One region of the Terrabacter sp. NPDC000476 genome, then DNA from elsewhere that is predicted to be linked to it. Evidence: riboswitches for the same ligand, from Rfam matches in the RefSeq annotation. Region 1 holds a riboswitch; each other region holds the start of a gene.

The links. Region 1 has a riboswitch for cyclic di-AMP ahead of ABT295_RS09385 (CHAP domain-containing protein). Riboswitches for the same ligand answer to the same signal wherever they lie in the genome.
Region 2: linked by a shared signal. The riboswitch ahead of ABT295_RS17380 (C40 family peptidase) and the one ahead of ABT295_RS09385 (CHAP domain-containing protein) in region 1 are both predicted to bind cyclic di-AMP.
Region 3: linked by a shared signal. The riboswitch ahead of ABT295_RS17790 (glycosyl hydrolase) and the one ahead of ABT295_RS09385 (CHAP domain-containing protein) in region 1 are both predicted to bind cyclic di-AMP.
Region 4: linked by a shared signal. The riboswitch ahead of ABT295_RS13105 (C40 family peptidase) and the one ahead of ABT295_RS09385 (CHAP domain-containing protein) in region 1 are both predicted to bind cyclic di-AMP.

What each region holds. Positions count from the first base shown of each region.
Region 1 is NZ_JBEPDF010000001.1:1,994,173-2,001,590, forward strand. Features, by position in the region: gene ABT295_RS09345 (multicopper oxidase family protein) at 1-60, shown strand, start outside; gene ABT295_RS09350 (F510_1955 family glycosylhydrolase) at 102-950, shown strand; gene ABT295_RS09355 (hypothetical protein) at 1,032-1,274, shown strand; gene ABT295_RS09360 (hypothetical protein) at 1,271-1,675, shown strand; gene ABT295_RS09365 (DUF305 domain-containing protein) at 2,099-2,665, shown strand; gene ABT295_RS09370 (prolipoprotein diacylglyceryl transferase family protein) at 2,793-3,725, shown strand; gene ABT295_RS09375 (TlpA family protein disulfide reductase) at 3,722-4,342, shown strand; gene ABT295_RS09380 (cytochrome c biogenesis CcdA family protein) at 4,339-5,085, shown strand; cyclic di-AMP (ydaO/yuaA leader) riboswitch at 5,361-5,470, shown strand; gene ABT295_RS09385 (CHAP domain-containing protein) at 5,492-6,331, shown strand; gene ABT295_RS09390 (NADH-quinone oxidoreductase subunit N) at 6,663-7,418, opposite strand, start outside.
Region 2 is NZ_JBEPDF010000003.1:287,001-294,418, forward strand. Features, by position in the region: gene pdxH (pyridoxamine 5'-phosphate oxidase) at 77-781, shown strand; gene ABT295_RS17355 (hypothetical protein) at 948-1,130, opposite strand; gene ABT295_RS17360 (hypothetical protein) at 1,127-2,272, opposite strand; gene ABT295_RS17365 (hypothetical protein) at 2,276-2,614, shown strand; gene ABT295_RS17370 (MFS transporter) at 2,693-3,943, shown strand; gene ABT295_RS17375 (iron-dependent transcriptional repressor DtxR) at 3,962-4,657, shown strand; cyclic di-AMP (ydaO/yuaA leader) riboswitch at 4,840-5,016, shown strand; gene ABT295_RS17380 (C40 family peptidase) at 5,020-5,883, shown strand; gene ABT295_RS17385 (DsbA family oxidoreductase) at 5,984-6,667, shown strand; gene ABT295_RS17390 (carboxymuconolactone decarboxylase family protein) at 6,742-7,350, opposite strand.
Region 3 is NZ_JBEPDF010000003.1:384,583-392,000, reverse strand. Features, by position in the region: gene mfd (transcription-repair coupling factor) at 1-649, opposite strand, end outside; gene ABT295_RS17805 (hypothetical protein) at 1,466-2,434, shown strand; gene cysC (adenylyl-sulfate kinase) at 2,582-3,913, shown strand; gene ABT295_RS17795 (sulfite exporter TauE/SafE family protein) at 3,910-4,926, shown strand; cyclic di-AMP (ydaO/yuaA leader) riboswitch at 5,142-5,292, shown strand; gene ABT295_RS17790 (glycosyl hydrolase) at 5,299-6,240, shown strand; gene ABT295_RS17785 (hypothetical protein) at 6,353-6,673, opposite strand; gene ABT295_RS17780 (hypothetical protein) at 6,666-7,040, shown strand; gene ABT295_RS17775 (PKD domain-containing protein) at 7,136-7,418, opposite strand, start outside.
Region 4 is NZ_JBEPDF010000002.1:136,583-144,000, reverse strand. Features, by position in the region: gene ABT295_RS13115 (acyl-CoA dehydrogenase) at 1-1,174, opposite strand, end outside; tRNA gene ABT295_RS13110 (tRNA-Gly) at 1,412-1,485, opposite strand; cyclic di-AMP (ydaO/yuaA leader) riboswitch at 1,773-1,947, shown strand; gene ABT295_RS13105 (C40 family peptidase) at 1,952-2,521, shown strand; tRNA gene ABT295_RS13100 (tRNA-Gly) at 2,628-2,698, opposite strand; gene ABT295_RS13095 (YfbO family protein) at 2,777-3,238, shown strand; gene ABT295_RS13090 (SMP-30/gluconolactonase/LRE family protein) at 3,238-4,077, shown strand; gene ABT295_RS13085 (AAA family ATPase) at 4,158-5,675, opposite strand; gene dcd (dCTP deaminase) at 5,758-6,336, shown strand; gene ABT295_RS13075 (serine aminopeptidase domain-containing protein) at 6,366-7,073, shown strand; gene ABT295_RS13070 (ABC transporter ATP-binding protein) at 7,127-7,418, shown strand, end outside.

The DNA of each region.
Region 1 (7,418 bases):
TGTCACAACAGCTACCACGCCGAGGCGGGGATGATGCTCGAGCTGCGGTACCAGCAGTGACCCGCACGGCGAGTGTCTCAAGGCGACTGCTCCTCAGCAGCATGCCGCTGGCCGCCCTGGCAGCCCTGGGCGCCTGCGCCAGCCCTCCGCTCGGGCCGGCGGCACCGGATGCCGCCGGCGGCATCGCCGCGACCGGGCCGAGCGGCGAAGCGAGCGACGACACGCTAATCACCCACATCCACCGCGCCATCCGCGAGCGTGACACGATCCTAGTCGCCACCCACCAGGGGCTGTTCCGGCTGGCTGGGCACGGACAGCTCGTCGCTGTCAGCCCACCCATCGACCTGATGGGCTTCGCCATCGCCACCGACGGCACATACGTGGCATCTGGCCACCCCGCCCCGCAGAGCGATCTGCCGCAACCCGTCGGCCTGATCCAGTCCGCCGACCGAGGCCGCACGTGGAGCCTGCGATCGCGCGGCGGACAGTCCGACTTCCACGCCCTGACCGCGCTCGGGCCCGGGGTGATGGCCTTCGACGATGCCCTGCGGTTCAGCCCGGACCGGGTCACCTGGCAGGACCGGCGAATCCCCGCCCCGCCTAGGGACCTGGCCGCCGGACCTGACGGGACCGTCCTGGCCACGACCGAACGAGGCCTCCTGGCATCCGACGACCGTGGGCTGACCTGGCGGACCGTGACCACACCCCAGCTGATGCTCACGGTGACCTGGGCCGGCCCCCGGACCATCGTGGGCGCCAGCACCACCGGCGTCCTGATGGTCAGCCGCGACGCCGGCGCCACCTGGACCACAGGCCCGCGCAGCGTCGGGGAGGTCTCCGCCGTCACCGCGACCCTGCCCGGCGCCGACCAGATCGAGATCCTCCTCGTCGTCGGCACGCAAGTGTTGCGCACCAACGACCTGGGGGCCCAGACCCAGATCCTGGTCTAGCACCCGCAGACCCCGAAACCGGCGCTGCCCCCAACGCTGGGCATCAGTCGCCTGCCGCGAAGAGATCCCAAGGAGAACTCGTTGTCACCTAGCTCATCAGCCGCCGACCCGTTCGCGGCGTACAGCCGGTACCGGCGCCGTGTCCGCCTCGGTCAGGTGCTCATGGTGGTCGGCGGCATCATCGCCGCCGTCCACCTCGTGATGCACTTGGCCGGCAGCCCCTCCGGCTGGACCGATCTCGCGGCCGGATACCCCATCGCCGGGCTCATCTTCATCGCCGGCGTGTGGCTGGCCGGGCAGACCGAACCCAAGCGCAAGAAGTGAGCACCGCAGCTATCCCCGCACACACTCTGCTCCCTCTCGCGCTGCTGCTCACGGCCGCAGCCGCGCTGACCGCGAGCCTGGCATTCCGGCTCGCCCGGACAGCCCAGCGCCGCGCCGGCTGGCTCGCGGTCGGCGCGCCGCTCGTCCCCGCGATACGCCCGCACCTCGCGCACGACGGCGCGGACCTCGCAGCCGTGGTCCTCGCCAGCGTCCTGCTGTTCTTGGCCGTGATACAGGCCCAGCGCACCCGCATCGCCCAGCTGCCGCTGCTCTGGGGATGGCATCTCGACCACGGCGGCCGCCGCGCCCTCATCGGGCATGGAGGGGCGGAGTCCACCGAAACCGCCCGGCGGGTCAGGCGACGAGGCGTGATCCGGCGCTGGCACCCACCCAAACGCTAGGAACCATGTAACGGATGGTCCCGGTCACGGCATACCCAGCCCACCCCGTGTGCGGTTTCTGGGTCTAGTGGCTACTCACCGTCGCCCGGGCGGTCTCGACTCGGTCACGTCTCGTGACGACGCCGACGGCATACGGACGAGGCGGCTCATCGCCGGTCTTCTTCATCAAACCTTCATGGAACCCTGACCGTTCGTCGGTGCGCCTCGGCGACGCTGGTCATCCGTTGTCTGCCACTGAGGCACCCCAGCGCGGGAGGCATCCGAGTACAGGTTAAGACGCCTGTCAGGCAGGCCCACCCTCGCGGTGGTCCTTGAGGAGGAGTTGTTTGCATGCGCCCGTTAATCCGTAGGTTCGTTCCCGCCACCGGAGCGCTCGTGCTGGCTGGTGTCCTCACCTCTTGCTCGGGAGGGTCGATGCCTGGCATGGACCAGGGCTCGTCCGGCATGACCGGCATGACGGGCATGACCGGCATGAGCGGCACGCCGTCGGGCGGTGCGCCAACCGGCTCGGCCGCAGCCGACGTCGGTCGGGCCGGTGACGTGATGTTCGCCCAGATGATGATCCCGCACCACCAGCAGGCCGTCGAGATGGCCGACATCGCCCTGGCCAAACCGGGGTCCTCCGCGCAGGTGCGCGAGCTCGCGACCCAGATCAAGGCCGGCCAGGACCCGGAGATCCAGACGATGCGCGGCTGGCTGCAGTCCTGGGGCGCACCGGAGCCCACCACCGGAATGAGCGGGATGAGCGGTATGTCTGGACAGGGCGGGCAGGGCATGATGACCCAGGCCGACATGGACGCCCTCAAGGCCGCCGACGGGGCGGCGTTCGACAAGCAGTGGGTGACGATGATGACCGCGCACCACCAGGGCGCTATCACCATGGCTAAGCAGGTCCTCGGCACGACACAGAACCCGCAGGTCAAGACTCTCGCGGAGGCCGTCGTCAAGGCCCAGACCGAGGAGATCGCGACGATGAAGACCCTGCTTTGACTCGGTTGCGGCTCGTGACTTGGCAGCAAGACCGGCGCGGACGTGACGTGGTGAGGCCACGGTGAGCGTCTTCATGAACGCCATTGGGGCGCCGGCCGTTCAATGGAGCTATCCGACAGTTCCTACCGTGCTGGGCATCTCCCCGCACGGGCTGCTGTCCGCGGTCGGCATAGTGGCGGCATGGTTCCTGCTGCGCCGCGCGCTGCGGGCCCGAGGCCTCGATGCCAACGCGGCCGAGGCCGCCGTCGGGTGGGGCATCCCGGCCGGGCTGGTCGGTGCCCGGATCGACTACGTCATCTCCCACCCCGGCCAGTTCGGGTCGATCTGGCAGATGCTCGAGGTGGGGCGCGGCGGCATGGCCCTCTTTGGGGGGCTCCTCGGCGGGGTGCTGGCCGCGCTCATCGTGTTGCGCCGCCGCGGGGTGGCGGTCCTGCCGGTCCTCGACGCGGCAGCGGCCCCGCTGGCGGCAGGGGTCGCGCTCGGCCGTGTCGGGGACCTGATGCTCGGGGATCACCTCGGGCGGCCCCTGACCGGCGCGTGGGGCATCGGCTACACCATCCAGCCCGGATCGGTCCTGGCACCCGGGTTCACGCCCAGCCCCGCACGAGCACCGGGACTCGGCGAGAGCTGCACCGACCTGGGATCCTTCTACGCGGGCTGCGCCTACCACCTCACGCCCGCGTACGACCTGATCGCCGCCACCGTCATCGCGATCGTCCTGGTCCTGCTCGGCAAGCGGATCCAACGGATGCCCGGAGTCGCGATCAGCATCTTCGCGCTGCTCTACGCCGGGCAGCGGCTGGCTCTGGACGCCGCCCGCGGGATCGACGAGCGGCCGTTCGCCGGACTCACCGGCACCCAGCTCATCGCCACCATCGTGGTGACGGCCTCGGCCGTCGCGATCATCACCTCCCTCGCTCGACGTCGCCGCCCGCCCGGGACGGAGTCCCTGGAGACCCTGACCAGCGGCGCGCCCCACGACTCACGCGTGGCCACGCCCACCGCTGTGATCCAGGCCCGGTCCGGCACCGACTCGTCCCGGCCGGGAGACGCCTCGTGAGCGGTCGGGCCCAGCGCGCGCGTCACCGCGCGCGCTGGGCGTGGGCGGTCTCGACCGTGGTCCTGGTCCTCACGGCCGCCGCGTGCGGCACCACGTCCGGCAGCAACTCCGTCGCCGCTCAGGCGCGCTCCGGAGACCGCAAGGGATACGTCTCCGGAGACGGCAGCGTCGAACGGATCGACCCCGCGAACCGCGGCACCCCACTCACGGTCGCAGGCCCCACCGTCGACAGCCGCATCTGGTCCCTGCAAGACCACCCCGGCCAGGTCGTCGTCCTCAACGTGTGGGGCTCGTGGTGCCCGCCCTGCATCACCGAGACCCCCGAGCTTGACAAGGCGTACCGCAACCTGACCAGCCGCTTCAAGGACGTGAGCTTCATCGGGCTGGACACCAAGGAAAGCCCGGAGTCCGCACTGGCGTTCATCCGCGCCAACCGCGTCCCCTACCTGTCCCTCGCCTACGACGGCGGTGAGCGGATGCTCTCCCTCAACGGCAAGGCCCCCGCCACCCCGACGACCCTGATCCTGGACCGGCAGCACCGCATCGCGGCCCGCGTCCTGGGCCCCCTGACCGCCTCAACGCTCGAAGGTCTCGTCGAGGATGTGCGCGCCGCGTGAACCCCGCCGACCTGACCGCCGCCCCCGTCCTCGTCGCGCTCGGCGTCGCCGTCCTTGCCGGGGTCGTCTCGTTCGCCTCCCCCTGCGTCCTACCCCTGGTTCCCGGCTTCCTCGGATACGTGACCGGGCTGTCCGAGCAGCCGCTCGCTGATCGGCACCGCGGGCGGATGGTCCTGGGGACGTTGCTGTTCGTGCTTGGGTTCAGCACCGTCTTCATCATCGGCGCAGGGATCGTCGCCGCCGCGTCCCTGACCCTGCAGGAACACCAGTCCGCGCTCCTGCGCATCAGCGGAGCCGTCGTCATCATCACCGCGCTGCTCTCCCTCGGGGTTGGCCGCTCCTGGTCCCTGACGCCCCGATGGCGCCCACCCACCGGGCTGGGCGGTGCCCCGCTGCTCGGCGTCGCTTTCGGCATCGGGTGGGGACCCTGCCAAGGCCCGACCCTCGCCGCCATCCTCGCCATGGCGGCACCCCTGTCCGCGCAGGACGGCACCGTCAGCCGCGGGATCGCCCTCGCCATCGCCTACTGCCTCGGCCTCGGCCTTCCCTTCCTGGCCATGGCCGCCGGATACGAACGAGCCAGCCGCGCCAGCAACTGGCTGCGGCAACACCGACAACCCATCCGGCTCACCGGCGGCATCATCCTGCTCACCGTCGGCGCCCTCATGCTCGCCGGACTCTGGGAGCCCGTCATCACCTGGCTCCAGTCACGCCTGATCAACAACTTCCGCACCGTCATCTGAAAGACCTAGACGCCCGAACCGGGACCTGCCGCATCCCCGCCTACATCGAACAGAAAGAAGGCCCGACCGACCACACCCTCCACCTAACCGAGACCGACCAAACGACCTGATCCACCCGACAGGAGCCCATGGCCAAATGCCCCACGCCCCGTCGGACACCATCCAGCAGGCGACGAACCTCGTTCCCTGTGACCCAACCCCACGCCCAACAGGGCACTCGCCGGGGCGCCGAATCCTGCCACCCCAACGAGTCCACACCCCCAACACGGCAGGAACGGGGAAACCACCAACAACGGACCCGCAGACGCGAGGTCCTCGGGGTGAAGCCGACGCTCACGCGCCGGCCGGGCCACTACCTCCGGCCCGAACCCGACAGCTAACCCCGCAGGCGCAAGAGAGGCCACCCATGAACACCACCCGACGCCCCGGGCGGCACCGACCGCCCGGCAAGCCCAATCCGATCGCCGAGCTCGCAGTGCTCGCTCGCGAGTCCGCGCAGCCCGCCATGAAGGGAGCCGCGATCCTCGCCGCCACCGGCGGGCTCGTCAGCACACTGGCGCCACCCGCAGCGGCCGAGAGCAACGTGACGGCCAGCGCACCCGCGGCCACCGGGCCCAAATCCGCGGAGCGACCCACCACGGTCGTAGTGCCGGCCCGGCCCGCCCTCACCTCGATCGGCTTCACCCCGACCAAGCCTGTCAAGCAGGTACCCCCCGCAAAGGTCATCACCGACGTCCATCTCGAGAAGGAACGCCAAGCGGCACGGGACACGGCAGAACTCGAACGTGAGGCCCAGCAACGCGCCTCCCGCGACCGGGAACGGCGCAGCCTGAGCAGCACCCCGAGCGCCACCGTCGCCACCGCACCCTCCGCACCCTCCGCGGCCGTCGGCGGCCGCTCTGCGTACAACTGGGGATCAGCCGGTCAGTGCACCTGGGGCGTGCTCAACAAGTGGTACCAGTCCGAGGGCTACTACCCCGGCGGGTGGACCGGCAACGCCCTCGTCTGGGCCGAGCGCGCGGCCGGTGCCGGCTACACCGTCAGCGGGACCCCCCGAACCCGGTCCATCCTTGTCCTGCAACCGGGTGTCTACGGGTCATCGAGTGCCGGCCACCTCGGCTGGGTCACCGCCGTCAACGGCGACCAGGTGACCATCATCGAGATGAACGCCCTGGCAGGTCCGTTCAACTACAACACCCGAACCCTGACCGACATCAGCGGCATGAAGTACATCTACGCACCGTAGGCCACCGAACCCGTTCCCAGCGCCCTGCATAACACGCACAAGCAGGGCGCTGGGAACGGCCTCAAGGACCCACAGACCTTCAACCATGCGGGGCGACTCCCAAAGCCTCCTGAACCTCAACGAGCGATTCGGCAGCGCCGAAGAGCTCCACGACCTCCTGCTGGCTGGTGACTTTCGTGATCATGGAAGCACGAGTCGTCCACGACCACGTGCGGTCAGCACGAAGGAGCCCATTCCAACGGACAGGCACGTCGAGCCGCGCGCGGCGGCGTCGCTGCCGGTCCGTGACTGGCGACGGGACCAGGATGCGCGTGCGGGGCGGCGTCGGCTCCTACGCCGGCCAGAGCCAGCCGGCGCCGACGCCGAGCAACAGGCTCAGCAGCCCCACCGTCACGGCCGCCCCACGGGCACCACGGCCGTATGCCGTCCGTGCCACGAAAGGCTGACCCGCTGAGGAGCCGAGGCCAAACACCGGGACGATCCAGCGCAGGTAGTAGAAAAGGCTCAGCAGGGAGTTGAGCACGACGGCGCCCGTCAGCCACGGCAGCCCCCCTTCCCAGGCGGCCGTCGCCGTCGTCAGCTTGCCGATGAAGACGGCGGTGGGCGGAGTCCCGACCAGGCCCAGCAGGCACACGACCAGTGACCCGGCCAGCCACGGGCGCTGACGGGCCAGGCCGCGGTAGTCGGTGAGGCCGCGATGCTCGGGCAGCGCCGCGGCGACGGCGAAGGCGCCCACGTTCGTGACGGCATACGCCCCGAGGTAGAAGAGCAGCGACGGCTCGGCCAGCGGGCTGCGCCCGACGACGGCCACGGGGACCAGCAGGTAGCCGGCCTGGCTGACCGTCGACCAGCCGAGCAGCCGGCGCACGTCGGTCTGACCGTAGGCGGCGAGGTTGCCGAGCGTCATGGTGAGCGTGGCGAGCACGCCGACGAGCAGGGGCCAGGCCACGGTGGCGGGTAGGACCCCGACGAAGCGCGAGAGTGCCAGGACGGCGCCGAGCTTCGGGACGGTGGTGAGGAAGGTCGCAGCGGTGACACCGGCCGCCTGCGCGGCATCGGGCACCCAGAAGTGCGCCGGCACCGCGCC
Region 2 (7,418 bases), on a different contig from region 1:
GCTCGTCGCACGGGTCCGCGCACGCCGTGGCCTGACGTCCGCGCGGGCCTCCTGCAGCCAACCCTAGTCTGGGGTCATGGACACCTCACCCTCTGCGGGACTGCCGGCCGTGCGCCGGGTCGACTACCGCGGCGACGGCCTCGTCGAGTCCGACGTCGCCGCGTCGCCCTTCCTGCAGGCGCGGGCCTGGATCGACGCGGCCCTGGCCGCCGCCGACGAGCGCGACGACGTGCCCGAGCCGACCGCGATCTCGGTGGCGACCGTGGACGAGTCGGGGGCGCCGGACGTGCGCACCGTGCTCATGCGCTTCTTCGACGAGCGCGGCCCGGGCTTCGTGACGAACCTCGAGTCGGCCAAGAGCCGCGAGCTGCAGGCCGATCCGCGCGTCGCCGCGGCCCTCACCTGGCCGGCGATCTACCGGGCGATCCGCTTCCGGGGCCGGGCCGAGCTCGTCGGCCGCGACGAGGTCGAGGCCTACTTCGACTCCCGGCCCTACGGCTCGCGCCTCTCGGCGTGGGCGTCCGACCAGTCCCGGCCGGCGGCCGACCGGGCCGAGCTCGAGCGCCGGTGGCAGGAGGCGCTCGAGCGCTTCCCCGACACCGGCAGCGACCGTGACGTGCCGGTGCCCGACTTCTGGGGCGGCTGGCGGGTCGTCTGCGACGAGGTCGAGTTCTGGGCCGGGCGGAGCAACCGCCTGCACGACCGGATCGTCTTCCGCCGCACCGGCGAGGGCACCCTGGCCGACCCCGACGCCTGGACCCGCCTGCGCCTGCAGCCCTGACGGCCCTCGCCCGAACCGGACGAGGGAACAGGGCAGTCCGACGTGGTCGGACTGCCCTGCTTCATCCTGGGATGTGGGTGGGGACGCGACTATCGCGTGGCCACCTCACACGTTCCGGAAGAAATCACTTCTCGGATCACCTCCCTTCTGGGTCGATGGCTCGACGTTACGTCGCGTCGGAATCGGGCGGCAAGGGTTTTTCCGGCTGGTCTCGCTCCGCGGCCCGGTAGCGGCGGATCCGGCGCACCGCCACGGCGAGCGCGACGACGGCGACGACGGCGAGCGCCACGACGAGCATGGGGCCCCACGCGTACTCCGGCGGCGCCGCGGCGTCCGCGGGGACGGTCACGGGCCCACCTCGGGATCGAGCGCGACCGCCGGTGCGGTCTCGGGCCGCAAGTCGAGGCCCTGCCCGGCTCCGCCGCCTCCGACCCCACCGCCGACGGGCGCGGTCCCGGCCCGCCCGGAGCCGGTTTGGGTCCCGGCCCCGCTGCCACCGGGGGACGCCGTCGCCTGGCGTGCGGCCGCGCCACCGACGAGCAGGGCGAGCAGCACGGGCAGCTCGAGGTAGGCGTGGTAGCTCGCGAGCGCGGCATACACGGCCTTGCCCTGGGTGAAGTCGAGCCCGAAGAGCACCGCGAAGAGGGCGGCCGCCACGAAGCCGGCCGCCCAGAGGCGTGGGCCGGTCAGCCATGGCGCGCGTGACTCGAAGGCGGCCGACGCGTCCGGGGCGACGCGGGGCATCAGGGCGACCCACACGACGTAGTGCATGGTCTGCATGAAGGCGAAGACCGCGAGCACCCGCATGCCGAGGACCGTGGCGGCCTCGCCCGGTGGGGCGCTCGCGGCGAGCACCGACTGACCGTCCCCGACGACGCTGCGCACGATGCCGGGGTCGGTGCCGAGGGAGCCGTCGAGCAGCCCGCTCAGCAGCACGGCCGGCACGACGAGCACCCAGAGCAGCTGCACGGCCCGGAACGACCGGCTCCAGCGGCGCGAGGCGATCCGGCGCGACCACTCCCAGAGGAACACGAGCGGCACGACGTTGTGCAAATGGGTCAGCACGACAAAGTGGTAGGCCGGGAACGACAGGGACGCGATGGCCGCGACGGCGATGACGCCCCAGGCCACGTGCCGGCGACGGCCCCGCAGGCCGCGCTGCGCCGCGACGGCGAGGATGGCGTAGCCGAGCACCACCTCGGCGAGCTGGGCGGGCCGGCCGACGACTCCGACGAGCAGCCGGCACACGACGATGCCGGTGATGAGGCCGACGAGCAGGTCGAGGAAGGGCCGGCCGAGCACGCCCGGGAAGCGGCCGACGACGTAGCGGATCTCGAGGAGGTTGTGCAGGATGCCGAAGAGGATGAGGCCGATCACGGCCGTCGCCATCGGCGAGCCCAGAGCCGCGGCGAGGGCGGCCGCGACGGCCCCGAGCACGAGGAGCGTGACGGTGCGCGCAGGAGGCGACGGCGGCGCGGCGGCGGACGTCACGCGATGATCCCTCGCGCGCTCGCGGCGCTCGCGCTGACGCTCGCGGCCGAGCTGCCCGTCCTCGTCGTGCCGGCCCGGCTCGCCGGCTGGGCGAGCGGACGCGTGGCGGTCGCCGGGGCGGTCGCGGTCAACGTGCTGACCCAGCCGCTGCTCTTCGCGGCATCGACCGCCTTCGGGTCGCCGGGGCGCCTGCTGGCCGCCGAGGCGGTCGTCGTCGCCGTCGAGACCGCGCTGCTGCGCTGGGCGTGGCGGGTGCGCGGGCGCCAGGGCGTGGTGACGCTGGCGTGCGCGGTCCTCGCCGCCAACGCCACCTCCACCGCCCTGGGGCTGCTCGTGCTCTGAGTCCCGGTCACGGAGCAATGCTTCCGCCGGCGTGCTGGGGCGGCCACCCGAGAAACCCAATCGTTAGGGTCCTGTGGCGTGACCGAGATTTCGGGGGAGACCCCGCCCGAGCAGGGCGGACGGCTGCGCGCGATCGCGCTGTCGGCATACGGCCCCACGCTGCTCGGCTCGACGGGGGCCGGCGCGGTCTCGCCGATCGTGGCCGTCTCGGCCCGCGAGCTCGGTGCCTCGGTCGGGGTCGCTGCGCTCCTCGTCGCGATGATGGGCGTCGGGCAGCTGCTCGGCGACCTCCCCTCGGGCGCCCTCGCCGCACGCATCGGCGAGCGGCGGGCGCTGCTCGCGGCCGCCGTCATCGAGGCCGTCGGCATGCTGCTGGCCGCGCTCGCCGGCGGGCTCGTGCAGCTCTTCGCCGGCGTGCTCGTCATCGGGCTCGCCGGCTCGCTCTTCGGGCTGGCCCGGCAGGCCTACCTCACCGAGGCCGTGCCCGTCGCGCTGCGTGCCCGCGCCCTCTCCACGCTCGGCGGGGTGCACCGCATCGGCTACTTCGTCGGACCGTTCATCGGCTCCCTCGTCATCGGGCGGTGGGGCATCGGGTCGGCGTATGCCATCGGCGTCGTCGCGAGCGCCGCGGCCTTCACGCTCGTGCTCCTCGCGCCCGACATCACGGCGCGCCACGACGAGGGCGCGCTGCGGTCCGCGCCGCGCAGCGTGGCCTCGGTGCTGCTCCAGCACCGGCACGTCCTGCTCACCCTCGGCACGGGCGCCATGTGCGTGGCCGGGGCGCGCGCGATCCGCGAGGCGCTCGTGCCGCTCTGGGCCGAGTCGGTCGGCTTCTCCCCGGCGCAGACCTCGCTCGTCTTCGGCGTGGCCGGCGCCATCGACATGGCGCTCTTCTACCCCTCGGGCTGGCTGATGGACCGCTACGGCCGCGTCGCCGCCGCGGTGCCGAGCATGCTCGTGCTCGGCCTCGGCATGGCGCTGCTGCCGCTCGCGACGAGCCTCGTGGCGGTGACGGCGGCGGCGACGGTGCTCGGCATCGGCAACGGGCTCGGGGCGGGGCTCATCATGACCCTGGGGGCGGACGCGTCCCCGGCGGACGGCCGGGCCCAGTTCCTCGGCGGCTGGCGGCTCTGCGCCGACCTGGGAAGGGCCGCGGGCCCGCTGGTGTTGTCAGGGCTGAGCGCCGTCATGACCCTCGGTGCGTCGGCCGTCGTGCTCGGCGCCGGGGCGGTCGTCGGCGCCGGCTGGCTGCGCCTCTGGGTGCCGCGGCACGACCCCACCCGCCGCGGGACCGGGGGCCGCCCACGTGCGGCACCCGAGGCTCCCTGATTCTGAGAAGGTATGACCGTGACGGACCTGATCGACACCACCGAGATGTACCTGCGCACGATCTACGAGCTCGAGGAGGAGGGCATCGTCCCGTTGCGCGCGCGCATCGCCGAGCGCCTCGGCCACTCGGGCCCGACGGTGTCGCAGACGGTGGCGCGCATGGAGCGCGACGGGCTCGTGGCCGTGTCGGGCGACCGCCACCTCGAGCTGTCGGACCACGGGCGGCTGCTCGCCACCCGCGTCATGCGCAAGCACCGGCTCGCCGAGCGCCTCCTCGTCGACGTCATCGGCCTCGAGTGGGAGTACGCGCACGACGAGGCGTGCCGCTGGGAGCACGTCATGTCGGAGAAGGTCGAGCGCAAGATCCTCGGCCTCATCGGCGAGGGGCTCGAGTCGCCCTACGGCAACCCGATCCCCGGTCTCGACGAGCTGGGCGTGCGCCAGGACGAGGACTTCCTCACCGGCCTGCGCACCCTGACCGCGGCCGTCGGCGACGCCCCGTCGGTCGTGACGATCCGCCGCATCGGTGAGCCCGTGCAGGTCGACCCCGAGGCCCTCGCGCTGCTGACGAGCGCCGGAGTCGTGCCCGGCGCCCGCGTCGAGGTGGTGCGCGACGGGACGCGCGTCGTGGCCGTGCGCGAGGGCAGCGAGCCCTCGACCGGTGTCTCGCTGCCGGCCGACGTCGCGGTCCACGTCTTCTGCCAGGCCGCCTGAGCCCCGGCCGGAGCGGCCGCCGAGGGGCCGCTGCACCCGCTCCACACCCGCTCCACACCCCCTCGGGACGTGCCCGGGACACCTGTGGACGGAAAGTGACAAGACCGTGACCATTGGGTACGGTTGGCGGGCTCGCTCTCCCCGTCGAGTGGGCGCCCCGGGTCGGACCGCCGAGTCCTGCCATCGACCAGGGGCCCAGTTCGAACACCATGGCAGGAGCGGGGGACCCACCGTTCTCCGGGCGTCGTGAGACGCCCTCGGGGTGAAGCCCTCCACGGACCGATGCCGGTCCGAGCGAAGGCCGGGTAGTACCTCAAGCCCGAACCCGACAGCTCACCTCGTAGGCGTCGAGAGGTCAACCTGTGGCTCAGAACGTTCCCGGGCGCCATCGCGCCCCCGGTCGCTTCAACGCGATCTCCGAGCTGAAGACGATCGCCCGGGAGTCAGCGCAGCCCGCCGTCAAGGGTGCGGCGATCGTGGCCGCCTCGGGTGGCCTCGTCGCGACGTTCGCCAACCCGGCCAGCGCCAGCGCTGCCGACGGCTCGAACAGCCCCGTGGCCGGTGTCAGCGTCTCCGGTGCCGCGGCCGTCGGCCCGGCCGCAGGCACGGTCACCGCCCCGAGCGCGCTGTCCGCGATCGGCTACGCCAAGCCGGCCCTCAAGGCCAAGGTCAAGCCGGTCGTCATCGAGGACGTCAAGGTCAAGCGCGAGCGCGCCCAGGCCAAGGCCGAGAAGGCCGCCGCCGAGCGTGCGGCCGAGCGCGCCGCCGCCCGTGAGGCCGCTGCCGCCCGCGACACGAGCTCGTCCTCGTCCGGCTCGAGCTCGTCCAGCTCCAGCTCCAGCTCTCGCGCCTCGCGCTCGTCGAGCCGCGCCGCCCTCAACGCCCCCGCGCCGAGCGCCTCGGGCATCGTCGGCATCGCGCAGGCCTACTCCGGCGTCCCGTACGTCTACGGCGGCACGACGCCCAACGGCTTCGACTGCTCGGGCTTCACCTCCTTCGTCTACCGCCAGGCCGGCATCTCGATCCCGCGCACGGCCTCCGCGCAGGCCCGCGCCGCCACGCCGGTCAGCGACCCGCGCCCCGGCGACCTCGTCTTCTTCGGCTCGCCGATCTACCACGTGGGCATCTACGTCAGCCCCGGCCGGATGATCGACGCGCAGCGTCCCGGCACGACGACGGGCAACCACTCCATCTGGACGACGCCGTCGTCGTACGGCCGCATCTGAGCGGTCGCTCCCGCCAGACCTTCGCGCTGCGCCCCCACCGGTCACCGGTGGGGGCGCAGCGCCGTACGGGGCCCCGGACGGCCCGTGGTTGACTGAGTCGATGACCGACCAGCCTGCTGCCGAGTCCACGACCGTCATCGAGCTCGACCTGTGGGGCGACCTCACCTGCCCCTACTCGTGGATCGTCAAGCGGCGCCTCGAGGCGGCCGTGCACGGCTTCGAGCGGCCCAGCGACGTGACGGTACGGCTCCGGTCGTTCGAGCTCGACCCCGACCTGGCGGTGGGCGGCGGCGTGCCGGTGCGCGAGCACCTCTCGGTGCGCCACGGGGGCGACGCCGGTGCCGGGCACCTGATGAACGCCCGCGCGAGCGAGCTCGCCGAGGCCGACGACCTCGTCTTCGACTGGGACCGCGCCGTGCGGGCGAACACCTTCGACGCGCACCGGCTGTGTGCCCTCGCGGGCGAGATGGGTGGCCCGGCCCTCCGGGGCGCGGCCACCGAGCGCTTCCACGCCGCCCACTTCGGCGAGGGGCTCGCGCTCGACGACCACGAGGTGCTGCAGCGACTGGCCGCGGAGTGCGGCCTCGACGAGCGCCGGGTCTCCTCCGTGCTCGCCTCGGACGAGTACGCCGACCAGGTGCGCGCCGACGAGCAGCAGGCGAGGTCGCTCGGCGTCACCGCGACGCCCTTCGTGCTCGCCAACGGGTATGCCGCCGTGACCGGTGCGCGCCCCACCGACGACTACCTCGCGCTGCTGCGCGGCGTCGCCACCCAGAGCGTCTGACAGCTCGCCGCCGCGGGTCGGGCGGAGGGCGCGGAGCGAGCCGACGGCATACGTGGTCGGCGCGACGGGCGGTGTCAGGAGGGGCGGTCGGCGGGCGGGCGCCCGAACGACACGGCGTCGCGCACCGTCGGGGAGGCGTCGTCGCGCAGCTGGCGGTCGGGGCGCACGCCGAGGGCGTCGTTGACGAGCGAGAACGCGCGCCGGAGCGCGACGAACGCCGTGATCGCGAAGATCTGCCGGTCGCCGAAACCGGCCGCGCGCAGCGGCTGGAGGTCGTCGGCGGTCGTCGCGTTGGCGTCGCGGGTGACGGTGCGCGCCCAGGTGGCTAGGGCGGCGTCGGCGGGCTCGAGACCTGCGTCGTCGTGGTGCAGGACCGAACCCGCGACGGCGTCGCCGGCCTCGATGGCGAGCCGGCCGCCCCATGCGAGGGAGCAGTAGGAGTCGCCGGCGGTCGAGGCCATCGCCGAGACGAGGATGCCGCGCTGGCGGAAGGTGAGCCCGCCGACGCGCGCGAGGTCGGCGAGCAGCTCGAAGAGCCGGTCGTGCGCGGCCGGGGAGTGCGCCCAGACGCGGCTGAGGTTCATGACGTAGCCGTGGTCGGCGACGTCGCTGTCGTAGTACGCCTGGATCTCGGGCGTGACCTCCGGCTCGGTGAGGAAGCCGTGGTCGGGGTGCTCTGCCATGGGTGCTCGTCTCGCTCGGTGCCGGTCTCCCTCGATGGTGGCACCACGACGGGCGGTGGGGTGGGCGG
Region 3 (7,418 bases), on a different contig from region 1:
TGTCGCCCCAGAACTCGATGCGGACCGGGTGCTCCTCGGTGGGCGGGAAGACGTCGAGGATGCCACCGCGCACGGCGAACTCGCCGCGCCGCTCGACGAGGTCGGTGCGGGTGTAGGCGGCTGCCGCCAGGGCCTCGACGACGTCGGTGAGGGGCTGCTCGTCGCCGGGGCGCAGGGCCACCGGCGCGAGGTCGCCGAGGCCGCGCGTGATGGGCTGCAGCACGGCGCGCACGGGCGCGACGACCACCGACAAGGGGCCGTATGCCGCGTCGTCGGGGTCCGGGTGCGCGACCCGTCGCAGCACCGCGAGCCGGCGACCGACGGTGTCGCTCCGCGGCGACAGCCGTTCGTGCGGGAGCGTCTCCCAGCTCGGGAACACGGCGACGGCATCGCGGGGCAGGAAGGCCTCGAGCGCCACGGCGAGGTCGTCGGCCTCACGCGTGGTGGCGGTGACGACGAGGAGCGGCCCGGACCCCGCGCCGGCCCGCGCGAGGGCGGCGACGAGGAACGGCCGCGTGCCGTCGCTGCCCGAGACGTCGAGCAGGTGCGCGTGGCCCAGCTGCTCGAGCACCCGCCGCGGGGCGGGCTCCGTCTGCCACGCGTCGAGGAGGCCGGTGAGGTGGGCCGGCGAGCCGGTGGTGGTGGCCATGAGCGGAGGTCCCAACGTGTCGAAGGCGGTCAGGTGCCACCGGCCGCGGCGGGCGCCACGGTTCCCGGACAGCACGGACGCGCCGTCACGGGGACTGCACGCATCTGCTCCACTCTAATCGCGCCCACCGACCGCCGGCCGACCGCCCGGACGGGCAGCCCGGACGCGCCCGGCCCTGCCCGCAGCCGCCCACGTCGGCCCGGACGGGAGCGGACGGCGCGCGCACGACACGTCCGACGGCTCACCGGCGGCCCACGGCGTGTCGGGCCGGGGCACGACCAGCGAGGGGGGCCTCGGCTCGGGACGGCGGCAGCGGTGGTGCCCGCGAAGGCTGATTGCGAATCACGTTGCCGAACAACGAGTTCGAACGCGATCACCGTGGTCCTCGAGCGGTCGGACGGGCCGCGGGCGACGTTCGACCAGCCCCTCGTCGCGCCGGGCCCGTCGAGGCCGCCTGGCCCGGATGCCCGTTTTGCACCGTCCGGATACCCGCTCGTACAGTGATTCCCCGTCGTGCTCGTCCGGCCCTCGCCGACGAGCGCTCACAGCCCGCCCCGACGGCCGCCCTCATCGGCCGCAGGGTCCCGCTGCACGGCACCGGCTCGCGCCGGCGCCGCCGCGACGCGTCGCCCTCGACGCGACGCCGCTGGACGCCTGACCCGCGTCCCGCTCCGGCCTCGACCGACCCTTCGAGCGAGAGCCACGCGCCGCACCCGTCGGCCGGCCGCCCTCACGGCCGGGCCGAGGCTCGGCCGCGCCCTGCGGCACGAGTGCGACGCACTCCCACACAGATCCCCTCAAGGTGGTACCCCCCTCATGTTCGAGTCCACTCGTCGCAAGACCCTGGCCGCTGCCAGCCTCTGCACGGCCGTCGTGCTCCCGATCGCCGCCCACGCCACGACCGCCGACGCCGCGACCGGTCACGTCCGCTACGGCGTCAACTCCGGTGGCTGGTGGAAGACGGCCGGGCAGACCGCCCCCGACGCCTACAAGGCCGCCGTGGGCGCCTACGGCACGCTCGGCTTCATGCGCCTCTGGCCCAACTCGTTCACGACGACCTGGCGCGGCGGCCTCATCCCGAGCTACGTCTACGACGCGAAGACCGCGGTCTACATCAACCTCGGCTCGGACGTCGCCGGCGTCAACCGGGGCGCGCACGACGCCGCCTTCATCCAGATCCTCAAGACGGCCCCCAAGGACCGCCCGATCTGGTTCTCCTTCGCCCACGAGCCCGAGGGCGACGGCTTCACCGTCGCGGCCTGGCAGCAGGCGCAGAAGCGGCTGGCCAAGCTCAAGACGCAGTACGCGCCGTCGAACGTCAAGTACGCGCCCCTGCTCATGGGCACGACCTACATGAGCAACCGCTACCAGGTCTCGGCATCCGGCAACGTGCCGTGGTCGACGTGGTTCGACTTCGACCTCACCAACGTCGACGCCCTCGGCGCCGACATCTACCAGTGGGGCAAGAGCGACGCCACGGCCGACTCCGCCGCCACCGTCGTCACGCCGGTCATCAACGCCGCCACGTCCAAGGGCAAGGGCCTGCTCGTCGGCGAGCTCGGCGCCCGCAACACCCTGTCGGACGGCGCCCGCGCGAGCTTCCTCGGCGACGCCGTGAAGCTGTTCAACGCCTCGCCGAAGACGCAGGCCGTCGCGTACTTCGAGAACGACAACGGCGCGCTCGGCCCGTGGAACCTGCTGCCCAAGCCGGGCAGCAACACGCCGAACCTGCCCAAGAGCATCGCCACCTGGAAGTCCGCGGTCGCCTCGTCGCCCACCTCCTGACCCGTTCGGGAACCGGCGCGCCTGCCGGGGTCCGAGGCCACAGCGCCTCGGACCCCGGCATCGCGCATTCCACCTCCGGCGACTCCCCCCGCATGGCAGGCTGGTCACGCGGGTGGGCGCAAAGGGGGAGGAAAGACGTTGACATCGTTGACTGCTGCCGTTCGGACGACGGCTCCACGGATCGTCGTCGAGGGGGCGGCCGCGGCGGACCTGGGACTGGTGCGCCACGGCGTGCGACTTCCCTGGCGCCTGCTCGGCGGCCGGGTCGGGCTCGGCGCCGACGCGGCCGGCGGCCGCACGGCCGACCCGTCGACCCCGGCCGGGGCGCCCTGCGTCACGATCGAGGTGGCGGACGGCGACGTCGCGCTCGCGCCGCTGGTCGACAGCGGACGCCTCGTGCTCACCGACGCGACGTGCCTGCCGCTGGCCGAGCTGGAGCGGCCCGAGCTGGGTCGTGCCGAGCCGGGTCGCGGCGGGGACGTCGACGGCGGTGGGCGGCTGACGGTGCGCGGTGAGCTCGTGACCGACCCGACGGCACCGACCGCGACGGCCGCCGACTGGCTGCGTCCCGGCGCAACTCTCGTGGTGGCCCAGCGGCCGCCGCTCGCCGACGAGGTGACCGGGCCGGTCGTCGTGCTCGCGCCGAGCTCGCCGACGCCCCAAGGCATCCCGGCCGCCGTGCTGAGGGCGGCGCTCCTCGCGACGAGCGCGACCCACCCCGACGTCACGGTCGTCGACGCCCCGATCTGGTGGCGCGACGCCGACAGCGACGCCGCCCTCGTCGCGGCCGTGGCACGCTCTGCCGGCGCACCGGTCCGCGTGCTCGCCCACACCGACCGGGCGTGGCTCGAGGCCGGGGCCGCGCTCGACCGCGGGCTCGAACCCGTGGGCCTCGACCCAGCCGTCCGCACCGTGCTGCACCGGTGGCGCCCGCCGCGCACCCGGCGCGGCGTCGTCGTCCTGCTCACGGGCCTCTCCGGGTCGGGCAAGTCGACGCTCGCCTCCGCCCTCGTCCAGCGCATCGAGAGCGAGGGCGTGCGCAGCGTCAGCCTCCTCGACGGCGACCTCGTGCGCCGGCTGCTGTCGTCCGGGCTCGGCTTCGACCGCGCCGGGCGTGACGCCAACGTGCTGCGCATCGGTTTCGTGGCCGCCGAGGTGGCCCGGCACGGCGGGATGGCCGTCTGCGCGCCCATCGCACCGTTCGCGCAGACCCGCGCCGAGGTCCGCCGGATGGTCTGCGAGGTCGGCGACTTCGTCCTCGTGCACGTCGCCACCCCGCTCGAGGTCTGCGAGCAGCGCGACCGCAAGGGCCTCTACGCCCAGGCCCGGGCCGGGTCGCTGCCGGAGTTCACCGGCATCTCGTCGCCCTACGAGGCCCCGGTCGACGCCGACCTCGTCGTGGACACGACGGGGAGCACCCTCGAGGAGTCCCTCGAGCAGATCCTCGGGCACCTGCGCGACGGAGGGTGGCTCGCATGACCCTCGACCCGCTGCTCACCATCGCCTCGCTCGGCATCGGCATCATCGTCGGCCTCACCGGCATGGGCGGTGGCGCCCTCATGACGCCGATGCTCGTGCTCTTCTTCGGGGTGCCGCCGCTCACGGCCGTCTCGAGCGACCTCGTCGCGGCCGCGGTGATGAAGCCCGTCGGGTCGATGGTGCACCTGCGGCGCGGCACGGTGAACCTCTCCCTCGTCAAGTGGCTCTGCATCGGGTCGATCCCGAGCGCCTTCGTCGGCGTGCTGATCCTCAACCGCCTCGGCTCCGGCGCCGCCGCGCAGCACTGGCTGCAGGTCGCCCTCGGGGTGGCCCTGCTGCTGGCCTCGGCCGGCCTCATCGTGCGGGCCTACCTGCGCCTGCTCGAGCGGGCGCGCCGCCTCGACGGCCGCGCCGCGCCCCTGCCGCCCGGGCCGCCCACCGTGACGGTCCGCATCTGGCAGACCGTGCTCGTGGGAGCGGTCGGCGGCATCGTCGTCGGCATGACCTCCGTCGGGTCCGGTTCGCTCATCATCATCGCCCTCATGGCGATCTACCCCACCCTCAAGGCGAGCGAGCTCGTCGGGACCGACCTGCTCCAGGCGGTGCCGCTCGTGGCCTCCGCCGCCGTCGGGCACATGCTGCTCGGCGACTTCCACCTCGACCTGACGCTGTCGCTCCTGCTCGGCTCGATCCCCGGCGTCTGGATCGGCGCCCAGCTCTCGGCGCGTGCCCCGGGCGGGCTCGTGCGCCGGGCGCTGGCCTTCGTGCTGCTCGCCTCGGCCCTCAAGCTGCTCGGGGTGCCCAACACGGCCACGGGGATCGTCCTGCTCCTCGCGCTGCTCATCGGGCCCCCGGTGTGGTTCGCCGCCCGGCGCCGCCACGGCCTGCCCGCCTTCTCCGGCCGGCTCGCGCAGCGCTCGAGCGCCGTGCCCGACAGGGCACCCGGGGCCACCTCGGAGGCCGGCACCGGGACCCGGTCGCGCGTCACGGAAGCGGGCGACGCGGCCCTCTGAGACCGCTATGACGGGAAAACGGTGTGATCCGCGTCACATCTGCTCCCAGCCTTCGGGGACCCCGCTCCTGAGCACGGCCGCGTGCTCAGGACGGCCCCTCCCGCCGGTCGCGGGGCGCTGACCGGATCGTCCGGATTGCTGCCATCTGCCCGTTCCCATCGGACCTGTCGTGACCTGTCCCCGTGTGCAGGGGTCCGCTAGGGTTCCGTTCGCCTTCACACACATCGCCTAATCCCGGAGCCCTCGAGGCCTCCCGGGAGCCGGGGACCCACCGTTCCCTCGGGGTGAATCAGGAGCCTGCTCCTGTAGGGCGCCATCCGGCCCGAACCCGTCAGCTAACCCGGTCGGCAGCCTAGGAGACCTGGAGCAGACATGCGCACCACCCCTCGCTTCGCCCTGCCCGCGCGCAGATCCCCCCACCGGTTCACCGTCGCCGCCCTCGGCCTCGCCGCGGCCGGCTCCCTCGTGGCCACCCTCGCCGTGCCGGCGCAGGCCGCCACGGCGACCGCGCTGCCCGGCGGCAAGATCTACGCCGGCGCCGTCGGCGACACGGCCACCCTCGCCAGCAAGACCGGGACGACCGTCGGCGTCCACGGCTACGGCAACTTCGAGGGCAGCGTGCCCACGGGCCGGATGCTGACCGCGAACAGCTCGTCGAACTGGAAGACCGTCGCCGCGGCCAAGCCCGGCACGGCGATCTACAACAACATCGTGCGCTGGGCGACGACGATCAAGTCGCGCGGCAGCCTCACCCTCTTCGCCTACAGCCACGAGCCCGAGCTCACCTCGAAGACCGGCCTCGGCACGGCGACCGACTTCAAGGCGGCCTACGCCCGCGTCGTGACGATCTTCCGCCAGCAGGGCGTCACGAACGCGCGCTTCGTGCTCCAGCTGACCGACTGGTCGTTCCGCACCAGCACGTCCGACCGGATGTATGCCGGCAAGTGGTACCCGGGCGACGCCTACGTCGACGTCATCGGTGCCGACGCCTACAACTGGTACACGTGCGGCGAGGGCCGGGGCAAGTGGGTCGAGCTGAGCACGATCATCAGCCCCCTCCTCGCCTTCGGCAAGGCGCACGGCAAGCTCGTGGCGCTCCCCGAGTTTGGGGTCACGAAGGACTCCCGACGCGCCACGTGGCTCACGAACGCGAAGAACTACCTCATCGCGAACGAGAGCTGGTTCGCGGCCGCGTACTACTTCAACCACCCGCCGACGAACAAGAACAACCTCGACTGCGTGTGGAACCTCAGCACCTCGGCCGAGTACTCCGCTTACGGGTCGCTGCTGAAGAACGTCAACTTCGCCTACTGACGGGCGAATCCGGCTCCGGCCCCGCGCGCTCCCTCCGAGTGCACGGGGCCGGTCGCGTCGTCGGACGCCGACAGGCCCTGCCGCTCGTGCGGCAGGGCCTGTCGGCGGCCGCTCAGAACGTGACGCGGTAGCAGCCCGTGTCGGCGCCCGCGGTGAACTCCAGGCGCCAGCTGCCGCGGTCGCGCACCGGGAGCGCGACGCGGTAGTAGTACCACGTGTCGGCCTGCTCGACCTGGGTCGAGGACACGGTCCGCACGGCCCCGGTCGGCGACGTCGCCTTGAGCCGGACGCCGGGCATCGCGGCACCGTCGGCGGGCACGACGTAGAAGCTGACCTCGGCGCCGTTGACCGCGCCCTTGGCGACGGCGGCCCGGGCCTGCGCGAAGTTGCCGACCGCCAGCGATCCGGAGCGGACGTCCGTCTGCGTGCCCACGGTCGCGCAGGACGACGACGCGCTGCCCGGCAAGCGGTTCAGCACCGAGGTCTGGTCACCGGCCGCAGCCACCCCCGGGCCCGCCACCGGCTTGGTCGGCGCCGGGGTGGCAGGTGCCGTCGGCCTCGTGCCCGGTCGCGTGGCCGGGGCCGACGACGGCGCCGGCTCGGTGGCCGACGCCGCACCGTCCGGCCGCCCGGTCGCGGTCGTGCCAGCGGCCACGGGCGTGCCTGCCGGTGTGGACGACGCCGGGCCGCCGGCTGCGGCCACGGCGTCGCCCGCCGTGCTGCTGCACCCGGTGAGCAGCGCGAGTGCCGCCACCGGGACCAGGGCCGAGGCGACGGCCGACCGACGTGTGACTCGCTGAGCTCTCATGCTGCGTCCCCCCGACGTCTGGTGCTGTTCACGGAGAAGAGGTGCCGGGGAGCGCCCGCCTGGGCGGGCACCCCCCGGCACCGGTGGTCACGACTGCCCGAAGGCGATCGACCACATGACCTCACGGTCGGACTTGTTGACCGTCGTGGCGGTCACCCCGGCGGACGTGCCGCCCGACGTGACGACCGCACCCGGGTCGGCCGTGAGCGACTCGTAGCGGTAGGCACCGCTCGGGTCCTCGAGGTGGTCACGCACGACCATGCCCGAGGGCAGGGTCCACGGCGACACCGCCGACGTCAGGCCGGCCCAGTGCGACACGACCCAGTCACCCGCCGAGACCGCGATCGCGGGCGTCGTGTGCGAGCTCTGC
Region 4 (7,418 bases), on a different contig from region 1:
CGCGCTCGAGCGCGACCGTGGGGTTGCCGGCCTGGGCCTGGTTGACGGTGTCCTGCTGGCTCGCGGTGTAGAGCACGAGCGCGCGCAGGCCCTCGGCATACGCCTTCTGGAGCATGAGCGAGCGGCGGACGTCGGGGTGGTGGGTGATCGTCACGCGCGGGGCCGACTTGTCGGTCATCTGCGTGAGGTCGGCGCCCTGGACGCGCTCCTTGGCGTACTCGAGCGCGTTGAGGTAGCCGGTCGAGAGGGTCGCGATCGCCTTGGTGCCGACGAACATCCGCGCGTTCTCGATGACCTTGAACATCTGCGCGATGCCGTCGTGGACGTCGCCGAGGAGGGTGCCGACGGCGGGCTCGTGCTCGCCGAAGGTCACCTCGCACGTCGTGCTGACCTTGAGCCCCATCTTGTGCTCGACGTTCGTCACGTGGGCGCCGTTGCGCTCGCCGAGATCACCGGTCTCGAGGTCGACGTGGAACTTCGGCACGATGAAGAGGCTGAGGCCCTTCGTGCCGGGGCCGGCGCCCTCGGGGCGGGCGAGCACGAAGTGCACGACGTTGTCGACGAGGTCGCTCTCGGCCGAGGTGATGAAGCGCTTGACGCCCGTGATGTGCCACGTGCCGTCGGGCTGCTGCACGGCCTTGGTGCGCCCGGCGCCGACGTCGCTGCCGGCGTCCGGCTCGGTCAGCACCATCGTGGTGTGCCAGGCCTTGTCGACGATGTGCTTGGCCAGCTTCTTCTGGTCGTCGGTGCCGAGGTGGAAGAGCAGGTTGGCGAAGGAGTAGCTCGCCGTGAACATGTGCACGGCCGGGTTGGCGCCACAGACCATCTCGGCGACCGACCAGCGCAGCGAGGCCGGCACGACCATGCCGCCGAGCTCGGCCGGCACGTCGAGGTTGCCCCAGTCGCCGTCGACGTAGGCGCGGAACGAGCGGTGGAACGACGGCGGCATCGTCACCGTCTGCGTGGCCGCGTCGTAGACCGGCGGGTTGCGGTCGCTGTCGAGCAGGCTGTCGGCCAGCTCGTGCTCGGCGAGGCGCGAGACCTCGGCGAGGATGTCCTTGGCGGCGTCGACGTCGACGTCGGCGTAGATCCCCCGGCCCAGCACCTCCTGCCGGCCCAGCACCTCGAAGAGGTTGAACTCGAGGTCGCGCACGTTGCTCTTGTAGTGGCCCATGGGGACCCTCCGCGTTCTGTGTCTCGTCGTGCGTCCGCGCGTTCCGGCCGCGGGCGCGTCACGTTACTGGCCGGTCACTTCCATGATGCTACTGGCCGGTAACGAAGGCAAGGCGATGAGGTCACGAATGCGCGTCGAGCCCGGTGACGCCGCGCGGGCGGGAGTGGGGGCGCCCCGGGGACGGCAGAAGGGCCCGGTCGTGGTGACCGGGCCCTTCTGCATCTGGAGTACTGCATCTGGAGCAGGCGGCACGAATTGCACGTACGTCTTCCCCCTGGAAGAGGGCTGTTCTGCTACTGAACTACGCCTGCGAGGCGTCGCCTACCGTAGCAACACCGGGGCATCCAGGTCCAAAACCGACGCGCCCAGGTGCCTGACACGGCCGTCGCGCAGGCGCCGCGGGGCGGAGCCCGGTCCACCGCTCTACCCCGTCGGGGTCCGGGAGACGGCCCGAAACCGTGGCACTGTCTGTCGACGGGGGTCGGTCCACTACCCCATTCGTTGGGCAACTGTTGCCAAGATCTGTCATTTCGCGACCTTCCCGTGACCAATCTGTCACCGTCTGTGGGATGGTCATCGCCCCGGGCACCCCCGGGTGGCCCACCGGACGCCGAATCCTGTCCACCGGTGGGGCAGCCCCTGCAACACGTACGGACAGGAGTGGGGGACCCACTTCCGGGCCGGTTCGCCGGTCCTCGGGGTGAAGCCGCATCTGCGGCCGGGCATCTTCCGCCCGAACCCGACAGCTCACCTCACAGGCGTGGGAAGGACTTCACCATGCCCATTTCTGCCCTCGCTCGTCGGATCCCCTGGCAGTCCCTGACGGTCACGCCCCTGCTCGCAGCGGCCCTGGTGCTCGGGACGGGTGGCGCGCCGACGTCGTCGGTCGCGGACCGGGGAGCGCCGCAGGCGGCCGCCCAGGCCGCCGAGGCCTCGGGTCCGGTCACCATCGACGCCGCACCGGTGGCCTACGTGAGCCCGGCCGTGCGTGCCGCCCGAGGACGCACCGCGGTCAAGGTCGCCGCCGCCCAGCAAGGCGACCCCTACCGCTACGGTGCCGCCGGCCCGACCGCGTTCGACTGCTCCGGCCTCATCTACTACACCTACCGCACCCGCCTCGGCGTCGGCGTCCCCCGCACCGCCAACGCCCAGCGCCTCGCGGCCGTGCGCATCGGCAAGTCGAACCTGCAGCAGGGCGACCTCATCTTCTTCATGTCGGGCGGCCGGGCCTACCACGTCGGCATCTACGCCGGCAGCGGCAAGGTGTGGCACTCGCCGAAGCCGGGTCAGCGCGTGCAGCTCTCGAAGATCTGGACGACGAGCTGGGTCGCGGGCCGGATGGCCTGACGGTCGGCGCCGCGGCGGGGCTCCCGGGCCGTGCCGCGGCGCTGTCCCGACGGTCGTGCAGGGGCGTCGCCGGCGTGACGCGGCGGTCTCGCCCGAGGTGAGTCGGAGCGAGCGACGGGAATCGAACCCGCGTATCCAGCTTGGGAAGCTGGCGCTCTACCATTGAGCTACGCTCGCACGGGCCGCCGGAGGATGCCCGCAAGGGACCTGCACGGTGGCACGCGGCGTCAGTGTAGCCGACGCCCGGCCGATGCAATGACCGCGACCCCAGGGGCCGACACCTTCATGGACCACGCCAAGCAGACCGCCTTCGTCGAGCACGTCCGGGGACGCGGTGGCGCGAGCGCCCAGGTCGCCGTCACGCTCGAGCAGTTCTTCGACGGGAACGACTGCGAGTGGTGCATCGCGCCGAACCGACCCGAGGACGTGCCCCTCGAGGTGGTGCGCCGGGTGCTCTTCGACCTCCGCTCGCACCCGGAGGTGCACGACGTGCGCATCGAGCTCGACGTCCTGGAGTTCGACACCTTCCCCGACGACGAGTGGCCGTATGCCAGTGGCGCGGCCGTCGTTACGACGCTGCTTCCCGAGGAGGTCGACAGCCTGACGATCGAGGCCGACACCGAGAGCAGCGGGGGACCGGCAGCGGGGGCCGACTGGCTCGTCGACGCCCCGGGCGTGCCGACGGGGCACCACTACGTCGGGGTGTGGTGGGACTGATGCGGGCGGAGCAGCTGACCGACGCGCTCTGCTACCACGGCGAGGGACCGGTCTGGGCGGATGCGTGGGGCGGGCTCCGGTGGGTCGACATGCTCGCCGGCGACGTGCTGACGTTGCGGGCCGACGGCTCGGTGGACCGCCTGCACGTGGGCGACGTCGCGGCGTTCGTGCGACCGCGCACCGCCGGGGGCTGGGTCGTGGCCACCGAGCGCGGGCTCGCCCGCGCGGACGAGGCGGACGCGCTGCCGACGCCGTGGTTCGACCTCTGGGACGACCCGTCGGTGCGGATGAACGAGGGCGGTGTCGACGGCGAGGGCCGCCTGTGGGCCGGCACGATGGGGTACGACCGCGTGCCCGGCAGCGCGCGGCTCTTCCGGGTGGACGCCGACGGTGGCGTCACCACGGTGCTGCCGGGCGTGACGATCTCGAACGGCATCGACTTCTCGCCCGACGGACGACTCGCCTACTACGACGACACCCCGACCGGGCGCACCGACGTCTTCGACGTCGTCGACGGCGAGCTGGTCGACCGGCGGCCGTTCGTCACGCACGACGTGGGCCACCCCGACGGGTTGACCGTCGACGCCGCCGGCAACGTGTGGGTCGCGCTCAACGGGGCCGGGCGGGTGCGCTGCCACGCCCCCGACGGCGAGGTCGTCGACGAGGTCGAGCTGCCGGTGCGGCTCGTGACCGCGTGCACGCTCGGTGGCCCCGACGGCCGCGACCTGTTCGTCACGACCTCGCGGGAGGACCTCGACGACCCGGAGCCGGCGGCCGGCGCCCTCTTCCGCGCCCGCGTCGCCGTGCCCGGGGTGCCGGTGCGCGCCTTCGCCGGCTGAGGCGGGCGACGCGCAGGCGAGTCCGGCGAGTCCGGCGAGTCCGGCGAGAGGGTGCGGGTGGTCCGGCGCCGACGGCGCCCTCAGCCGGGGTGGATCGATCCCGAGGACGGCGCGTAGGCGAACCAGCCGGGCACACGGGACGCCCGCCCGGGACGCCCGAACGGCGCCCCGTCGTCCGGGCCCCCGCCGTCGACGTCGTCCCCGTCGGCCCGCACGCCGAGCAGGCTCCGGGTCAGGCGCTGCGCGTCGGAGAGCAGGCCGTCGAGCGCCAGGCCGAGGTGGTCGTCAGCCGGTGGCTCGTCGGCGAGCGCTGCCGCCAGCACGGCCCGGCGCACCAGCTCCTTGGCGAAGGACGCCGTCGTGCCCTCGGCGCGGGCGGCGGCCGCGGACATCGCCTCGTCGCCGAAGAGGTGGCCACCGTAGAGGCGGAGCAGCTCGAGCCGGCCGTCGGCATCCGGGAGCGGCACCTCCGCGGCGAGGTCGACCCGGCCGGGGCGCTGGGACAGGGCCACCTCGAGGTCCTCGACGCGGTTGGTCGTGAGCACGAAGGCAACGTCGGCGTCCGAGTCGAGGCCGTCGAGGGCGTCGAGCACCTCGAAGAGGAGCGGCGAGCTGCCCATCCCGATCGACCGGTCCTCCGCGACGAGGTCGCAGTCCTCGAGCACGACGATCGCCGGCTGGTGCGCTCGGGCCACCTTGGCGGCGGCGTGGATGTGCATGAGCGCGCCCCCGCTCAGCAGCACGGCGGTCGTGCCGGGCGTCGCCGACAGCAGGTGGCGCACCGTGTGCGTCTTGCCCGTCCCCGGGGGGCCGTAGAGCAGCACGCCGCGCTTGAGGTGCTGCCCGTGGGCGAGCAGGCGCTCGCGCTGCTCACCCATCCCGATGACGTGGTGCACGACGCGCTCGAGCACCCCCGCGGGCAGGACGACCGACTCCGCGGCGACCCGGGGCCGCTCGAGGAAGGTGAGCCCGGCCATGCCCCGGCCGTAGGGGTCGGCGCCGAACGTCAGCACCTGGCCGCGCAGCACGCTGCGGGCGTCCATGAGCTCCTGGACCCGGCTGATCAGCGCGTCGGCGACTTCGCGGTCGACGGCCAGCACCTCGACCGCGCCGGTCTCCCGACCGAACTGCGGGTTCGCGCCCTGCTGGCGCACCGCGACGGGGACGCCGTCGAGGCGGAAGAGGCGCAGACCCGAGGTGACGACCTGCCGCCGGTCGTCGGGGCCCGGGCCGGTCGGCATCCGGTCGTAGTCGACCTGGCCCACGAGCGAGCCGAAACCGTGCCGCTCGTGGACGAGGTCGCCGAGCGTCATGTGGTGCCGGGCGTCGCCGGCGATCCCGATGACCTCGGCACCGGGGTCGACCGCGCTCACCTCCGCGAGGGCGATGTCGGCGTCGACGAGCCGGTGCAGCGGGACGGGGAACCCGACGACGGCGAGCCGGTGCGGCTCGGTGCCGAGGTGGCGGGTCAGGGCGTCGACGAGCAGGGGACCGCCGTCGTGCGCGGGCATCTCGTCGATGAGCCGCCGCACGAGCGTGCGGAAGTCGGTGAGGAGGCCGCTTGCGCCGCCCGTGCTGCCGTCCGTCGTCGGATCCATGGAGCGACCATAGGGCGGCGCGGCGACATCCGGCGGGCAAGCGGCCGGGGCTCTTCGCCGACGCTCGTTATAGCCTCGTCCCGTGCTGCTCTCCGACAAGGACATCCGGGCCGAGATCGCCGCCGAGCGGGTCGTGCTGGAGCCGTGGGACCCCGCCATGGTCCAGCCGTCGAGCGTCGACGTCCGCCTCGACAAGTTCTTCCGGCTCTTCGACAACCACAAGTACCCCTACATCGACCCGGCCGCCGAGCAGCCCGACCTCACGCGGCTCGTCGAGGTGGGTCCGGAGGAGGACGGCTTCGTGCTCCACCCGGGTGAGTTCGTCCTCGGCTCGACGCTCGAGGCGGTCACCCTCCCCGACGACCTCGCCGCCCGCGTCGAGGGCAAGAGCTCGCTCGGTCGGCTCGGGCTGCTCACCCACGCGACGGCCGGCTTCGTCGACCCCGGCTTCTCGGGGCACGTGACCCTCGAGCTGTCCAACGTCGCGACGCTGCCGATCATGCTCTACCCGGGCATGAAGATCGGCCAGCTCTGCTTCTTCCGCCTCAGCTCTCCGGCCGAGAACCCTTACGGCTCAGCGGCATACGGCTCGCACTACCAGGGGCAGCGGGGACCGACGGCCAGTCGGTCGTTCGCGAACTTCCACCGCACCCCGGTGTGAGCGCGCTGCACACGGCACCGGAGACCGACGTGGACCGGACGCCGGTCGCCTCCCTGGTGTGGGACGCCGAGCCGGCCGCGGCCGCCGCGGTCGTCCTCGTCATGCACGGGGGCGCCGTCGAGGGCCACGAGCCGAACCGGCCGTGGTCGCACAACGTCGCCCGGCTCGTCCCCTTCGCCCGCGCGCTCAAGCGGGTGCCGGGGCCGCTGGCGGTCGCCCGGCTGCGCTTCCGCGTGCGGGGGTGGAACGGCGACGCGATGCCCGTCGAGGACGCCCGGTGGGCGCTGGGACAGGTGCGGGCGGCATACCCCGGCGTGCCCATCGCCCTCGTGGGGCACTCGATGGGCGGGCGCGTGGCGATGCACGTCGGCGACGAGGCCGACGTGCGTCTCGTCGTCGGGCTCGCGCCGTGGGTCGAGCCCGGGGACCCGCGGCCCGGCGCCGGCCGGCGCACCGTGCTCGTCCACGGCGACCGGGACGTCATCTGCTCGCTCGCGCGCACCCGCGAGGCGGTCGAGGCCATGCAGCGCGAGGGCCTCGACGCCTCCCTCGTGCGTGTCGCCCGCGCCGACCACGCGATGCTCGTGCGTGCCCGGCTCTGGACGGCGCTCGTGACCGAGGTGGTGGCGGCGACCTTCGCGCGCGAGCTCGGCGGCTCGGGCGAACCCCGTTCGGGACCCGTCGGCGCCGTGGTCGCACAGGTCGTGCACGGCGGGGGCGCCACGATCGACATCTGACCGTGAGGTCGGGGGCGTCTGCGGTGTGGGCCCGGGCGGGTACGTTGATGGACATGATCCGCTTCGAGGGCGTGACCAAGCGCTACGGCGACCCGTCCGACTCCGACCCGGGGCGGGGATCGGTCGCTGTGGACGACCTCACGCTCGAGGCGCCGACCGGGCGCATCACGGTGCTCGTCGGCCCGTCCGGCTGCGGCAAGACGACGACGTTGCGCATGGTCAACCGGATGATCACCCCGACCGCGGGCACCATCTCCATCGACGGTCGCGACACCGCCTCCTTCGACGTGGCCGAGCTGCGCCGCGGCATCGGCTACGTCATCCAGCACGCCGGTCTCTTCCCGC